DNA from 2 places in the Vibrio aquimaris genome. Region 1 is predicted to be linked to the other one. Evidence: predicted binding sites of a transcription regulator. Region 1 holds the regulator's gene; the other holds the start of a gene.
What was found. Region 1 encodes PurR, which represses purine synthesis genes. Its sites were predicted from a motif close to TNANGNAAACGTTTNCNTNA; they were not measured.
Positions count from the first base shown of each region.

Region 1 (7,886 bases):
AAACCAACCCGTGATGGTTATAGAACATGATGGATGCAGCTCCACCAGGTTTTACTTTATTCAGCAAGTATTGTAGAGCTGCTTGTGGATCGACTAACCATTCCATCACAGCATGGAACATCAATACATCAACAGATTCTTGGAGATGCTTTCCTATGCTCTGCACGGGGGAATGAACCAAACGATACTGCTTAAGCAATCCTTTTTTTTCAATCTCTTGACGAGCTAATTGCAACATTTCCGAAGATATATCACACAAAGTAATTCGATGTCCGAGTTTAGCTAGCTTTTGAGAAATTTGCGCTAATCCTCCACCAGCATCGAGCACAGAGAGACTTTTCCTGCTACCATTAATGGCGGAAAGTAATTGTTCAAGTTCTTCCCAAACAATCACTTGGCGTATTTCACCTTTATCGGACCCGTAGATATTTTTTGCAAACTTGTGCGCGATGTCGTCGAAATTGCGATCTTCAGTCACGGTAGGTTAAGTTATTATGTCTTGTCATTCTGCTATTTTGTCACATAGAAAGCAGATATAAAGAAAGATTCTCTTAAATTGAAACCAATTGGTGTTTTTTCGGACTATTTAAGTATGTTTGAGCTTAAAAAAGTGGTGTCATCACTGTTAATGCCTTTACCACTCATGCTGATGATCGGGATTATCGGCCTAACACTCATTATGTTTACTCGAAAGCAAAAAACGGGGTGTTTTGTCGTTCTCTTTTCCTTTATCGGTATTTTTCTGATCTCTTTTCAGCCTATTGCATCAAGGCTTCTTCTCCCTCTCGAACGTCAATACACCGCATTCTTTCCAGTAGATGGCACCATAGATTACGTTATGGTTCTTGGTAGTGGGCATGTGGTAGACGATAAGATTCCCCCGACTTCCGAACTCAGCCGAACCGGCCTAATGCGACTTTCCGAAGGGATAAGAGTGATGAGAATGTATCCCGGTTCAAAATTAATTTTATCTGGGTATGCTGGGGGATCTGATGTCAGCAACGCTAGGATGATGGCAAAAGTAGCGCTAGCCTTAGGCGTTGCCAAATCCGATATTATTCTGTTGGAAACTGCGAGAGATACTTGGGAAGAGGCTCGGCAAGCTGCAGCATTTGTCAAACGTAAAAAGCTCGTTGTTGTGACATCAGCGAGTCATATGAAAAGAGCACTAAATGAGTTTTACTCTGCAGGATTAAAGCCCTATCCAGCACCAACTAACTATCTAGCTCAACGCAATGTAGAACAAGTCTGGGACAAATATTCGCCCAAAGCAGTGTACCTCGAACAAACTGAAATTTACTGGCATGAAACGCTTGGATTGATATGGCAAACTCTGCGCAACTGGGCTTCAAACAATGATCACAAGGCAGGAATAGCCTCTGATAACCCTGTACCTGATGGCGACGCCTAACATTCTATGTATACCGAGCATGTCTCGGTATACTCTTTATTTTATTCTCCTGCGAACATATAACCTTCGCCATGCACTGTAACAAATAGCTGAGGGTTTTTAGGATCACACTCCATTTTGGCTCTCATCCGTCTAATGAGAACGTCTATCGTACGGTCATTAGGTGCTTCAACTCTGTGGCTGATCATATTAAGAATTCTCTCACGACTTAGTACCTGATTGGGATAAGAAGATAGCGCCACCAACAGCTCATACTCTGCCTTAGTCAGTTTCACAGGCTTACCTTCTTTTGTTAGAGAGCGCCTTGGTATATCGAATGTCCAGTGCGCAAAGCGAACTAACTTATGAGCGCTTGCAGCCGATTTTGCTTGGCGAACAGAGCCTATGCGCCAGAGTAAATTTTTGACTCGAACCACTAACTCTCTCAATTCAAAGGGTTTGGTCACATAGTCATCAGCTCCCATTTCCAGGCCAACGATCTTATCTATGTGACCAGTACGCCCAGTCACTAAAATGATCCCTATATCTGACTGGCTTCTAAGTTCACGAGTCAACAAAAGTCCATCTTCACCTGGCAGATTAATATCCAGTAGCACCAAGTCAATACTGCAACTTTTGATTAATTCGCGCATTTCTTCACCATTTTCAGCTTCAAATACTTGATAACCCTCATGCTGAAAATAGCCAACCAATTTACTTCGAGTCACTGCGTCATCTTCGACAATTAATACGTGATAACCCATCTCCACCACTACATACACCTAACCTATTGACTCGTATTCTATTCATAAGCTGTCATAATTCTAGTATTTGTGTCGGTTATAAGTGCATACGCACTCTTTTTTTGATTTGAAACAACCTAAACTACACCGAACTGATATTTTATGGATAACACAAGTTTTATCCCAGATAGCTTACATAAGTGTGGAGAATATTATCTAATGGACGACCTCAAATCCTTAAATGAGAAGCGCGCCGAAATCTATTGGTGGTTATCAAGTTTATTCGCCAAAGAACTTTCTGCTGAGATACTTGAAGAGTACCATTCGCCCCAAATTCGCTCCTTCCTAACAGCACTTGGGCAGAATGAGCAATTAAGGCCATGTACAGACAAACTAATAAATGCGCTTAATCGTATGCTCGACAGAAACAATGCCCAACTCGAACTAGCGGCTGACTTTTGTAATCTGTTTCTTAAATCCGATAAAGATTCTGCCCTACCCTACGCTTCTATCTATATTGGCGATTCAGGACTGCTCAATGACGTACCTGCCACAGAAATGGAAAACTTAATGTACCAATATCAAATAGAGGTGAATAAAAACCTTAATGAGCCGGCTGATCACATTGCTGTAGAATTAGACTTTCTCGGTCATCTAATCATTTGCTCCAACAAGCTAATGCAACCGGAGGCGATGGAAACTTCGATGCAGAAACAAGCACAATTTATTGAAACCCACCTTCTCTCTTGGATCCCCTCATTTGTAAATAAGTGTCTGAAACTGGATAACTTCGGCTTTTATGCATCAGTGACAGAAGTCACACTTGCGTTTATCAAACAGGATTACTCATATCTAAAAGGTGAGTAATTAGACACAAATATGTGATGGAAAGCCTACTAGGATTTAGGTTTTTGTTTGCCCTTACAGTGTTTGCGATATAAAATCGAGAACGAAAACGATAAAAACTGACAGAACTAGATATAAACCGCTAAATAGGGCGGTTTTTGTGTTTCTGATACTTACTGCCCACTTACACAAATTTTTGATGCAAGTTCACGGCAGTCATCGACAGGACAGAACCTTATGGCCACTATCAAAGACGTAGCACGCTTAGCCGGCGTGTCTACAACGACAGTTTCTCATGTAATAAATAAAACGCGCTTTGTTGCAGAAGCGACACAAGAAAAAGTGATGGAGGCAGTGACTGAATTAAACTACGCTCCAAGCGCTGTAGCGAGAAGCCTAAAGTGCAACAGTACCCGTACTATAGGTATGCTTGTCACTCAATCTACTAATCTTTTCTTTTCTGAAGTCATCGATGGTGTAGAGAGCTATTGTTACCGCCAAGGCTATACTCTCATACTGTGTAACACTGGTGGCATATATGAGAAACAACGCGATTATATACGTATGCTAGCCGAAAAACGTGTTGATGGCATTCTGGTAATGTGTTCCGACCTAACCGAAGAGCTTAGTGATATGCTTGACCGCCAGAAGGATATCCCTAAAGTCATCATGGACTGGGGCCCAGAAAGCTCTCAAGCCGATAAAATAATCGATAACTCCGAAGAAGGCGGCTATCTAGCAACAAAATTCCTGATCGATCACGGTCATAAAGATATCGCATGTCTTAGTGGACACTTTGAGAAAGCAGCGTGCCAAGAACGTATCCAAGGGTTTCGCAGAGCAATGAGTGAAGCTAACATAAAAATTAACGAAGACTGGATTCTCGAAGGCAACTTCGAATGCGACACTGCTGTGCTAGCCGCAGATCAAATTGTCGCAATGGATAACAAACCAACGGCTGTCTTTTGTTTCAATGATACTATGGCTCTTGGTCTAATGAGCAGGCTGCAGCAAAAAGGAATTCAAATACCTGAACAGATTTCAGTTATTGGCTATGACAATATAGAGCTCGCTGAATACTTCTCTCCACCACTTACTACTGTGCATCAACCTAAACGTCGCGTAGGTAAAAATGCGTTTGAAATCCTTTTGGAACGTATCAAAGATAAAGAGCATGAAAAGCGTGTTTTCGAAATGCACCCAGAGATTGTGGTTCGTGATACGGTTTACAATCTAAGTGAATGAATACAAATCGGCTGATAAGTTAAACTATTAGCCGAATCTATCATTTTGACACAAAATATCTGGATCGGCATCACACTTATACAATCATGATGTGATACTTACCTCAAATCTTATTTATTCTTAAATTGTTCGACTAATGCCACGAACAGGGCAAACCATCTCGAAAGAGTGGGACGCAAAGCTTCCGGCCTGACTCAGGGAACTGAAAGGTAGCGGAGTTGCCGATGGGCAATAATGCAAGCTATCATACCGTTTAAAACAATACATGGACTGGTGATTTGATGTTTCGGTAGCCATATGTGTTTGTTCTAAAAAATGTATGACTTCTTTATCAACATTTTACCTGCATTATTTTGCTAATCTCTCGGACCTGACTTTGGTGGCGTATAATAAAATATACACCGAGATAAAACAGCATGGATAAACCAATACTTAAAGAATCGATGCGACTTTTTGATCAGCTTGGTCAGATAAAATCGCGCTCAATGTTCGGCGGATTCGGCATCTTCGCAGACGACATAATGTTCGCATTAGTCGTTAACGATAAGCTGCACATCCGCGCCGATGACAAACTCGCCAATCAATTTAAAACTGAGGGTTTAACACCGTACGTATATAAAAAACGTGGGTTCCCCGTCGTTACAAAATACTTTGCGTTAACTGATAATATTGCATCTTGTGAAGAGCGAGCGCTTTCTTTAGCCTATCGCTCTCTGGAAGTAGCCAAGAAAGAAAAGACGACACAAGCTAAAGCTAGGCCGACTCGACTTAAAGATTTACCTAACCTTCGACTGGCAACAGAACGTATGTTAAAGAAAGCCGGAATCGATAGCGTCGAGAATTTAGAACAAATAGGGTCAGTAAAGGCGTTTAAGGCGATTCAAGCAACACACTCTGCGGAGGTGTCAATTGAGTTGCTCTGGGCTTTAGAAGGCGCTATAAAAGGTAAACATTGGTCAGTGATTCCTACTACTCGCAGAGCGGAGTTAGAAAGCCTTCTTAATAGCTAATCACAACATACTTTGAAACTAAGTCAGCCAGCTAGGTTGGCTTTTTTTTTCTGTTTGAAATTTTACTTCTCTTCAACTGTTCTTATTTTCATATCCCTTTACTCATATTTAGGAAGTCTCTATGAATAAAAAGCTCGTGTTAGGAATTCTGCTCGTCGGATTGATTGTGTTTCTTGGCATTAACTTTGGTCAATATCTCACTTTAGAAAATGCTAAAGCTCAACAAGCCTCGCTATCTGAGTTTATAAATAACAACTTTGCACTAGCCGCTATAAGTTATTTTCTAGCTTATGTCGCCATTACTGCTTTCTCCATTCCAGGCGCTGCCGTGGTGACGCTTCTAGGTGCGGCTTTATTCGGCTTTTGGGCCAGTCTTTTACTTGTCTCTTTTGCAAGCACCATAGGTGCGACTCTCGCCTTTCTCAGCAGTCGTTTTTTACTTCGAGATTGGGTGCAAACCAAGTTTGGCGACAAATTAAAAGCAATCAATGACGGAGTGGCCAGAGATGGGGCATTCTATTTATTTTCGCTTCGCCTAATACCTGTGTTTCCTTTCTTCCTAATAAACCTTTTAATGGGGCTAACACCAATATCTACTGCTCGTTTTTACCTAGTAAGCCAATTGGGAATGCTACCGGGTACAGCGGTTTATCTCAACGCAGGCACACAATTAGCACAAATAGAAAGCCTATCGGGTATCGTATCTGCTCCTGTATTACTATCATTTGCTTTACTTGGGCTATTCCCAGTAGTCACTAAATGGGTGATGGGAAAATTCAAAGGAGCCACACAAACTCAAAATGAGAGTTAATTTTGAAAATTTTCTCAACCGCTAATGTAATAGAAGTTCATATAGTCTGTGAACTTCTAAAATCACAGCGAATACATTGCCAAGTCAGAGGAGATGGAATCGTAGGGCTACAAGGAGAACTTCCTTTCGATGATAGTACCTCACCCTGTGTATGGCTTTTGGATATCAGTCAACATGAACAAGCGCTGTCAATAATAGAAGAGTATGAACAAAAAACACCACCAGATTTAAAATGGCAGTGCACCCAATGTGGAGAGCTCAATGAGCAGCAATTTGGGCTGTGTTGGAAATGTAGCGAGATCAATAGAGACGAATCTGATCTCTAAGAATAAAGCGCCCTCAAGGCGCTTTATACGTTTTCGCTTCAATCTATTAGGACGCACCTATCTTCTCTATTGCGAACTTCGCACTAACTGAGCGATGGTCACTGCCAAATGATGGCCCAACAATCGAGTTACCCTCAGGTACGATTATACTTCTCTTTAGTGTCTCATCTTTAATCTTGCCTTTTGGCGTAAGAATGACAACGCCATCAAGGTACCCGGTTTGCATTTCACCATTTTTCTGTCTTTTGGAACCTTGCTTGGCTTCAGCATTTAAGCCTGCTTCCCACTTATATGTATTCTCCTGTGGGGATATCATTGGCAAGGTGATTTCATATTGAAGGGGAACTCCCAGCTCAGATCTAAAGCTTTCTTTATCTTGTAATGCTCTAACTATTCGCCCATCAACTTTTCTATTTCGAGTATTAAAATCACCAGCGATAATAATATTATCTATATCAGCATGTTTGTTATTAATTTTGCATAACAAATCATTTATTTCTTTTTTTCTTTCATCTTGATCTCTTGAATCAAGGTGAATATTTACCATGGCAAATTTCATGCTGTCAATGCTTTGTATAGTGATAGTTCCACCTTTATTTGGATTATTAAGCACGTCTCTATAAGTGAACTTATCAATTATAATGGGTGCAGCTATCCCTTTTTTAACCAGTGTAATCTGAGCGGTTGACGCTGGATTGGTGAACAAGGAAAACAGTTCTTTAGGTTTGGTGACTGTCAGCATTTTTTGGGCGCTATTATAGACAATCACATACTTAGAGCCATTAATAGTCTCTCTCATTACTCCTGAGAGGTTCTTCATTTCTTCTGTAGATATAAAAACAATATCTGATGTACTAGTAAGAATCGATTCACACATTTCGCTACTCATTGTTTGGTTCGCATTATTATGAGTAAAAACTTGGATAGTATGAGCGGCCTTAGGCTTATCAAAAACACCATATTCTAAGTTGTTTAAGTGTTCTTCATTTGAATTTAATTCTTGCTCAGGCAAACAGCAGTTAAAAACTCTTTTGATATTAAAAGACGGCTGATACGAACTTTTTTCTGAGCGATTAACTCTGGCACTAGCAGAGGGTGAAAAACTTGAGTTGACTTCCATTATCATATCCATAGTTAAATCCTATCAGAGGATTATATAGACACAATAAAAATAAAACTGTGTTCATGAACCTTTATTAATTTAATTCAGGTTGAAAAAAAATAATTTTCAAACATGAAAGAATTTATTCATTGTATTTCTTTTTTGACATAAAACCTTTCCAGAGTTATCTAAGCTCACCTCAAAAAGTTGAAGTCTTTTGATAGTGTATAATGAAGGGCTTTATAAGATAATTTGCTAAAAGATAGTCACTATCTGATTAAACCATATCTAATGTCAGTAGGAGTCTAGGTTCTTGATTGAGGTTCTGAGGTGAACGATGTACCAACCCGCGACTTTCATTCCCCTCCCAGCCACTTCCCTTCAACAAAGCCACATCTCCAGTAGACAATCTG
Region 1 is NZ_CP045350.1:1,137,616-1,145,501, reverse strand. Features, by position in the region: gene cmoM (tRNA uridine 5-oxyacetic acid(34) methyltransferase CmoM) at 1-478, opposite strand, end outside; gene elyC (envelope biogenesis factor ElyC) at 593-1,411, shown strand; gene torR (two-component system response regulator TorR) at 1,453-2,154, opposite strand; gene torD (molecular chaperone TorD) at 2,353-3,000, shown strand; gene purR (HTH-type transcriptional repressor PurR) at 3,217-4,224, shown strand; cyclic di-GMP riboswitch class I at 4,364-4,450, shown strand; gene FIV01_RS05415 (TfoX/Sxy family DNA transformation protein) at 4,641-5,234, shown strand; gene FIV01_RS05410 (TVP38/TMEM64 family protein) at 5,356-6,045, shown strand; gene FIV01_RS05405 (putative signal transducing protein) at 6,048-6,371, shown strand; gene FIV01_RS05400 (endonuclease/exonuclease/phosphatase family protein) at 6,418-7,503, opposite strand; gene FIV01_RS05395 (DUF1826 domain-containing protein) at 7,751-7,886, opposite strand, start outside.

Region 2 (7,886 bases), 150 kb from region 1:
AAAATGTAGAAATTCATTAACAGCGTGCAATTCAGGAATGCCAGCCACTTTTTCTTTCAGGAAATACTCTACTGCTTTGACATCATGGTTGGTTGTGCGCTCAATGTCTTTTATTCTACGTGCATCTTGTTCAGAAAAGTTGTCAGCAAGATCGTTTAAAAACTGATTAGCTTCTGCGCTAAAAGCTGGGACTTCTACAATTTCGGCTGTCGCTGCAAGCTTTTGTAACCAACGGATTTCGACGATAGTACGGTATTTAAGTAGACCATATTCACTAAAAATCTCGCGTAAAGCTGTAGTCTTGCTTCCGTATCGGCCGTCTACTGGTGAAACAGCAGTCAATGCTGACAGTTCCATGATGTTCTCCTGAATTGAGTGTCTAAATGTCGTGAGCTTTATACCAATAACTTACACGATTGTCACGCACATTGCGCAAACGTTTGCTGTGGTAGTTTTGTGGATAGAACAGCCAACTCTGAACTAACTAAGTTGGCTATTATGCTTAAATTCTTGCTAGTAGGATTCGAGCTTGTTCAACCATTTTCTTTCGCCCAAAGATTAGGTGTCGCCTTTTACCTCCTACTTGGCGCCATAAAACAGCACTGCGAATACCCGAAAGTAATAAAGCTCTGACCTTGTGCTGGTTGTTTATTTGTTGTAGTACGGATGGTGTTCCTGTTACTTGTATTCTTGGGCCTATTGGACTAATAACGTCGAGATAGATACTTGCGAGATTACTCAGCATTTGTTCCTCTAATAAGTCAAAATGATCAAGCTGTCTGTCAATCATTTGAATTCGGTCTCCTAGTTGAGACATCGCATCTTTACGTCCAGTTAGCTTTCTTTCAAGTGCCATCAAACTGATGATGTAACGAGTAACTTCACTACCCGAAGGGGTACTATCTATCCCTTTAACAATGCATTCTAGCCCGATTTTTAAATTTGACTCTCGACCAAAAACACCCACAGTATTGGCTGGGGAGGTGTTTAAAATTGCTTTTAGCGATGCTTCAAATGCGTAAGAGTCACAGTGCCCGTTTTTCGCTACTTGTTGAACGAGAGCAACAGCTTGGCAAATTCCGGCAAAAGCGATAGTTTGGTCATAAAGTGCATTAGCCACAGACAGTACTCCTAAATACGTTCTTTAATAATACCGCCACCTAAGCACGCCTCACCTTGATAAAAGACAGCGGATTGGCCTGGTGTAACGGCGACTTGAGGATCATCAAATATGACTTTAATGGTGTTGTCGTCGACTGGAATAATGGTACAGGGTATATCGGCTTGGCGATAACGTGTTTTCACAGAACATTGGAAAGGTTCTGTGATTGTTTTGCGATTGACCCAATGCAGTTGTGAGGCAATTAATCCCTGAGATTTTAGTAAAGGGTGATCGGCACCTTGCACGGCAATCAGTACATTTCTCTTGAGGTCTTTATCTGCAACATACCAAGGGTCTTCATTACCGCCGCCACCTTTTTGGCCACCTATATGTAGACCTTTTCTTTGGCCTAGAGTGTGATACATAAGCCCTTGATGTTCCCCGATCACCTTGCCCTCTGGAGTTTCAATTTTTCCCGGTTGTGCTGGAAGATAACGTGAAAGAAAGTCAGTAAACTTACGCTCACCAATAAAGCAAATACCGGTCGAATCTTTTTTCTTAGCGGTAATGAGATCTTGCTCTTCTGCTATTCTTCGCACTTCTGGCTTTTCTAATTCACCAACAGGAAACAGGCTACGAGCCACTTGCTCATTGCTGAGTGTATACAGGAAATAGCTCTGATCTTTATTAGAGTCTAAACCACGAAGCATTTTTACTTCGTCTACATTGTCTGAAAACGTCCGGCGCACGTAATGGCCCATGGCAATGTAGTCTGCATCAAGTACTTCGTCGGCAAACTCTAAAAACGCTTTGAATTTTATTTCCTTGTTGCAGAGGATGTCAGGATTTGGAGTACGTCCAGCTTTATATTCTGATAAAAAGTACTCAAAGACATTGTCCCAATATTCCGCAGCAAAGTTAATTTTATGTAGGTAGATACCCAGCTTGTCACAAACCGCCTGCGCATCTGCTAAGTCTTCGGCTGCTGTACAGTATTCCTCGTTATCATCTTCCTCCCAGTTTTTCATGAACAAGCCTTCTACTTGATAGCCTTGCTGTTTGAGAAGAAAAGCGGAAACGGATGAGTCGACACCGCCGGACATGCCAACGATGACTTTCTTTTTACTGTTGTCAGTATAGTTCTGAGACATTTCAAAACACCACACAAATTAGCTGGAGGCAAATCTTAACAGAAAGCGTTAGCGGGTGACAGTTTCTCGGTTGAAAACACCGTTCATTTCTTAGTTGAGAATTCATGGGGAGCGATAACTTTCGCCAAAGTCAGCCAGTATAATTCGGTGATTTATTATTTTATTAATAAGGCAAACGTTTGCTACAATTGAAAGGTTGCTGCATCTGATCGCACACGGTAGAATCCAAACCCTTTTTCATCCCTTACTCAGAAAATTTGCTATGAAGTTCCCAGGCCAACGAAAATCTAAACATTATTTTCCTGTCCATACACGTGATCCTCTGGTTAGCCAGTCTCAACAAAGTAAGAAGGTATCGAGTACACACATTATTGGTATTGATCAAACTTTGGTAGATATTGAAGCCAAAGTGGACTCGGAACTTATTGAACGATACAAGTTGAGTAAAGGGCACTCATTAGTTATTGATGATGATACAGCAGAAGCTCTTTATAACGAGTTGAAAGAAAACAATTTAATTACTAATGAGTACGCTGGTGGTACCATAGGTAATACTCTTCATAATTATTCAGTCCTTGCCGATGATTGCTCAACACTTTTGGGAGTGATGAGTCAGGATATTAAAATTGGTAGTTATGGTTATCGCTATTTGTGTAATACCTCTAGTCGTATGGATCTTAACTATTTACAAGGTGTTGATGGTGCAATAGGAAGGTGCTTTGCATTAATTTCAGATGATGGTGAGAGGACTTTCGCAATTAGTGAAGGCCAGATGAATCAGCTTCATGCAAATAATATCCCTGAGTCTATTTTCAAAAATGCATCAGCATTAGTGCTGACCTCTTACTTAGTTCGTTGCAAAGATGGTGATCCTATGCCAAATGCAACAATGCAAGCTATTGAGTATGCGAAAAAGTATAGCGTTCCGGTTGTGTTAACTTTGGGGACAAAATATGTTATCCAAAATGACCCTATATTTTGGCAAGCGTTTCTACGAGATCATGTAAGCGTAGTGGCCATGAATGAAGATGAAGCTGAAGCTTTGACGGGTGAGTCTGATCCACTTGTTGCTTCAGACAAAGCATTGGAATGGGTCGATTTGGTATTATGCACGGCAGGACCAGTCGGGTTATTTATGGCTGGTTATACAGAAGACGCTGCTAAACGTCAGACTTCTCTTCCTCTGCTCCCTGGAAGTATTGCTGAATTTAATCGTTATGAATTTAGTCGACCAGCAGAAAAAGCCGCATGTGAAAACCCAATTAAGGTTTATTCTCATATATCGCCTTATATGGGTGGACCAGAAAAAATTAAGAATACAAATGGTGCAGGAGATGCCGCACTCTCTGCTTTATTACATGATATGGCAGCAAATAAACACCATAGAGAAAATGTGCCTAATTCTAGTAAGCATGCTCATACATTTTTGACTTATTCGTCATTTTCACAGGTTTGCAAATATTCTAATCGCGCTAGTTATGAAGTGCTAGTACAACATTCTCCGCGTTTATCGAGAGGGTTACCCGAGAGAGAAGACAGTTTAGAAGAAGCGTACTGGGAACGCTAACCTATTGATGGCAATAAAAAAGCCTCATGAAAATGAGGCTTTTTTATATTATATAATTACATATTTAAAGTTAATTTATATATGTGACTAGATTAGGAAATCATCCAGAGATTTGCCAGCATCTAATTTTTCCTGGATTGCAGAAGGAGTACGACCTTGGCCAGTCCAAGTTTTCTTCTCACCGTTACTGTCTACATACTTGTATTTAGCAGGACGCGGTGCACGTTTAGATTTCTGTTTACCTGCAGACTCTCCAGCCAATGCAGATATAACCATGTTTTTATCTAGCCCTAACTGTTTAATTTGTTCAGCAATATCCGCTAGCTTAGCTTCCTGTGCAGCTTTTTCCGCTAACTCGGCTTCCTCTGCTTCTTTGCGCTCTGAGACAACAGTTGATAGTTTGTCTAGGGCTTCTTCTAGTTGTTCCAGTGTTAGCTCACGAGCAAATGCACGTAGGCTACGAATGTTTAATAAAGTTTTTGTTAGTTCCGACATATAGTTTCTCACTTAATTAAGGAGTCGATGGAATAAATATTAAACCCGTATTATCTGCAATACAATATTTTATAGTTAAATTCTTATAAAAAGTTATTATTTAATGTCTTAACATTAGAATAATGAGACCTTTCTTATTAACTGATTAAAATTTGTTACATAAAATATCGAAGCTTTTGTGATTATGACAATACTTATTGCCAATAAGTTTCATAATAGAGTGATATTTATTTATACAAACACGTTATTTAGTGCTACCCAGTTTGATGATCGTTATCACTGCACTAAAAATTTTCAATAAATTACTTTTTTACACCCTATTCTTCATATTTTTGCCTGAAAAAATATGAAATAGAGACTAATTGCATAATTAACAAAGATGTTTTTCTAATAACATGAATCAATTCATTATTATAGCAGCTATTAATAATATGTTTGAACTATTATAAACTTACTAACAACTTGATATTGAATACACTTGTTATTTCGCTGAGTCTATTGAAATCAAGGCCTAGATAAGTACAATAATGAGCACCTGAAGCGATGCATTGTGATAGTTTTGTTAAATTGTCGTGGTTTTTTGCTAATTTTAGTTTCAAATCCCAATCATCGCGGTAGAGGAGCAGGGCGAATAAGTAGGGCTTGTTGGGGTGATGCCAATGAACAAGTGTGAAAGGTTGTTTTGCCGAAGTAGGTTTCCATATCAAAGGAGCTTGCTGGGGTTGCACCCGAAAGGGGTAACACTGCCATAGTCTATTACTTTTAACACTATGGAGCGCTACTGTAGGGCTAAAGATAGGTAAACTAATATCTTTTGCTTCGTCCGCCACTTATTGTTCTGGAATTAATCCTTCAATCAGTCTGCAGTAGATCTCTAACCATTAATTACTGGTTTTTGAAGATCATGAATTTAATTGATTTTGCATCATCGCCGATATCGCTGTTGCCACCACTAGTGGCTCTTAGCTTGGCAATTATTACTCGACGCGTCCTTTTATCTTTGGGTGTGGGTATTATCTTAGGAGCAGCGCTTCTAAATGACTATTCACTCGGCAATACAGTAGCATACGTTGGCTCGACAGTTTCTAGCGTATTCGTTGAGGATGGCGGTATAAATACTTGGAATATGAGTATTTTAGCCTTCTTAGTCTTACTGGGTATGATGACAGCGCTGCTGACTTTATCTGGTGGTACCCTAGCTTTTGCCGAATGGGCTCAGTCCAGAGTCAAAAGTAAACGCGGTTCAAAACTATTAGCTGCTTTCTTAGGCGTATTTATTTTTGTTGATGACTACTTTAATAGCCTCGCGGTGGGAGCTATTTCTCGGCCTGTTACAGATAGATTTTACGTTTCTCGAGCAAAATTAGCTTATATTCTTGACTCTACCGCGGCTCCGATGTGTGTGATTATGCCTGCATCAAGCTGGGGCGCTTACATTATCACGATTATAGGTGGTATCTTGGTCTCACACGGGATTACCGAATATTCCGCCTTAGGCGCATATGTCCGTTTGATACCAATGAATTTTTATGCGGTATTTGCTCTGTTGATGGTGTTCGCCGTTGCTTGGTTTGGACTTGATGTCGGAAAAATGCGCAAACACGAGATAGCGGCATCTCAAGGCCATGGTTTCGGGCAACAAGAAGCAGAAGACACTCAACAAGCTCATGATATAAACGAAGAACTCGATATTACTCAAAGCGATAAAGGTAAAGTATCTGATCTAGTTCTACCTATTGTTTTTCTTATCGCTGCGACCGTTGCATCTATGCTCTACACAGGAGGACAGTCTTTAAGTGCTGATAGTAAGCCTTTTACTTTACTTGGTGCATTTGAAAATACTGATGTTGGAACATCACTGGTTTATGGTGGTCTTGTCGGACTCGCTTTGGCATTAATCACGGTTATAAAGCAAGGTATAGCCGTAGGTGAGATTTCTCGTACGCTTTGGATCGGCGCTAAGTCTATGTTTGGTGCGATCCTAATCCTAATATTCGCTTGGACAATCGGCTCTATTATCGGTGATATGAATACCGGTAAATATTTGTCGACTCTCGCACAAGGTAATATTGGTGTCCATTGGCTTCCTGTTATTCTTTTCCTTCTCGCAGGTCTTATGGCGTTTTCAACCGGAACATCATGGGGCACTTTTGGTATCATGTTACCTATTGCTGGTGATATGGCCGCTGCGACAGAAATTGGTTTAATGCTACCTATGCTCAGTGCTGTGCTTGCTGGTTCAGTTTTTGGTGATCACTGCTCTCCGATATCTGATACCACGATATTGTCATCAACAGGTGCGCGTTGTGATCACATCGATCATGTGTCTACACAGTTGCCATATGCGCTTTCAGTCGCTGCTGTATCATGCGTTGGTTTCATTTCGCTTGGAATGACAGCATCGATTAGCATTTCATTTTTAGCGTCTTTTGTGACTTTTATTGCTGTGTGTGTTTTGCTCTCTTCTTTGTCTAAAACTAAGATGGCGAGTTGCCCAGACGCATAATTGAACTTAAAGTTTTTAAGGGAGCAAATGCTCCCTTTTTATTTGTATAAGACAAATTCAAAAAATCTTTAATTTTTAGTTGAAAAATAAATCATCCTTGGGTAGGGTGGTTGTTAAGCAAGCCAACTGAACAATATATAAGTATGCGTAATTTTATAATGAACATTCATCACCATCATCACCCAGACTAGTCTTTCGGGAGATGTGCGCATACCCGGGAGGCAAGAAGCTCCCGGAGGAATAAATCGCTAATACAAGATTTCAACCCTCGGGAGATAACTCCCGAGGGTTTTTTGATTTTTACGATTTAAGATTTGATTAGTACAGGGAAACAAGTAATGACAACACAACGTTTGAGAATAGCGATTCAGAAAAAAGGTCGTTTGAGCAGAGAATGCCAAGAGCTACTTAAAAAGTGCGGTGTTAAGTTCAATATCATGGGAGAGCGTCTGGTTGTCCACTCTTTGAATATGCCAATCGACCTTTTGCTTGTTCGTGATGATGACATCCCCGGCTTAATTATGGATGGTGTCGTAGACCTTGGCTTTATTGGCGAGAATGAACTAGAGGAGGTTCGTTTAGATCGACGAGCACTTGGCGAACCATGTGAATTTATCCCACTTCGCCGACTAGATTTTGGTGGTTGCCGCCTCTCTATCGCAATCGATAAAGATGAAGAATACAGCGGCCCTCACGATCTGGCAGGTAAGCGTATTGCGACCACCTACCCACAACTTCTTAAGGCCTATATGGATAAGCAAGGCGTTCCATTTTCTACCTGCATGTTAACCGGATCGGTCGAGGTTGCACCGCGAGCAGGTTTAGCCGATGCGATTGCTGATCTTGTCTCAACAGGTGCAACGTTAGAAGCTAATGGGCTAAAGGAAGCGGCGGTAATTTTTGAGTCCAAAGCCACTTTAATTCAGCGTGTGGGGGATTTTGAATCAGATAAGACGGCTTTGATCGAAAAACTTCTCACGCGAATGCAAGGGGTTCAACAAGCCAAAGAATCAAAATATATCATGCTACATGCACCAGTAAGCCGGCTAGAGCAGGTAAAAGCCT
Region 2 is NZ_CP045350.1:1,291,008-1,298,893, forward strand. Features, by position in the region: gene purB (adenylosuccinate lyase) at 1-357, opposite strand, end outside; gene hflD (high frequency lysogenization protein HflD) at 503-1,120, opposite strand; gene mnmA (tRNA 2-thiouridine(34) synthase MnmA) at 1,132-2,253, opposite strand; gene FIV01_RS06030 (inosine/guanosine kinase) at 2,516-3,820, shown strand; gene FIV01_RS06035 (H-NS family histone-like protein) at 3,908-4,315, opposite strand; lysine riboswitch at 4,923-5,104, shown strand; gene FIV01_RS06040 (Na+/H+ antiporter NhaC family protein) at 5,220-6,821, shown strand; His leader region at 6,988-7,119, shown strand; gene hisG (ATP phosphoribosyltransferase) at 7,160-7,886, shown strand, end outside.
Region 2: a site for PurR is predicted at 2,421-2,440, ahead of FIV01_RS06030 (inosine/guanosine kinase). Genes of this name have one in related genera too.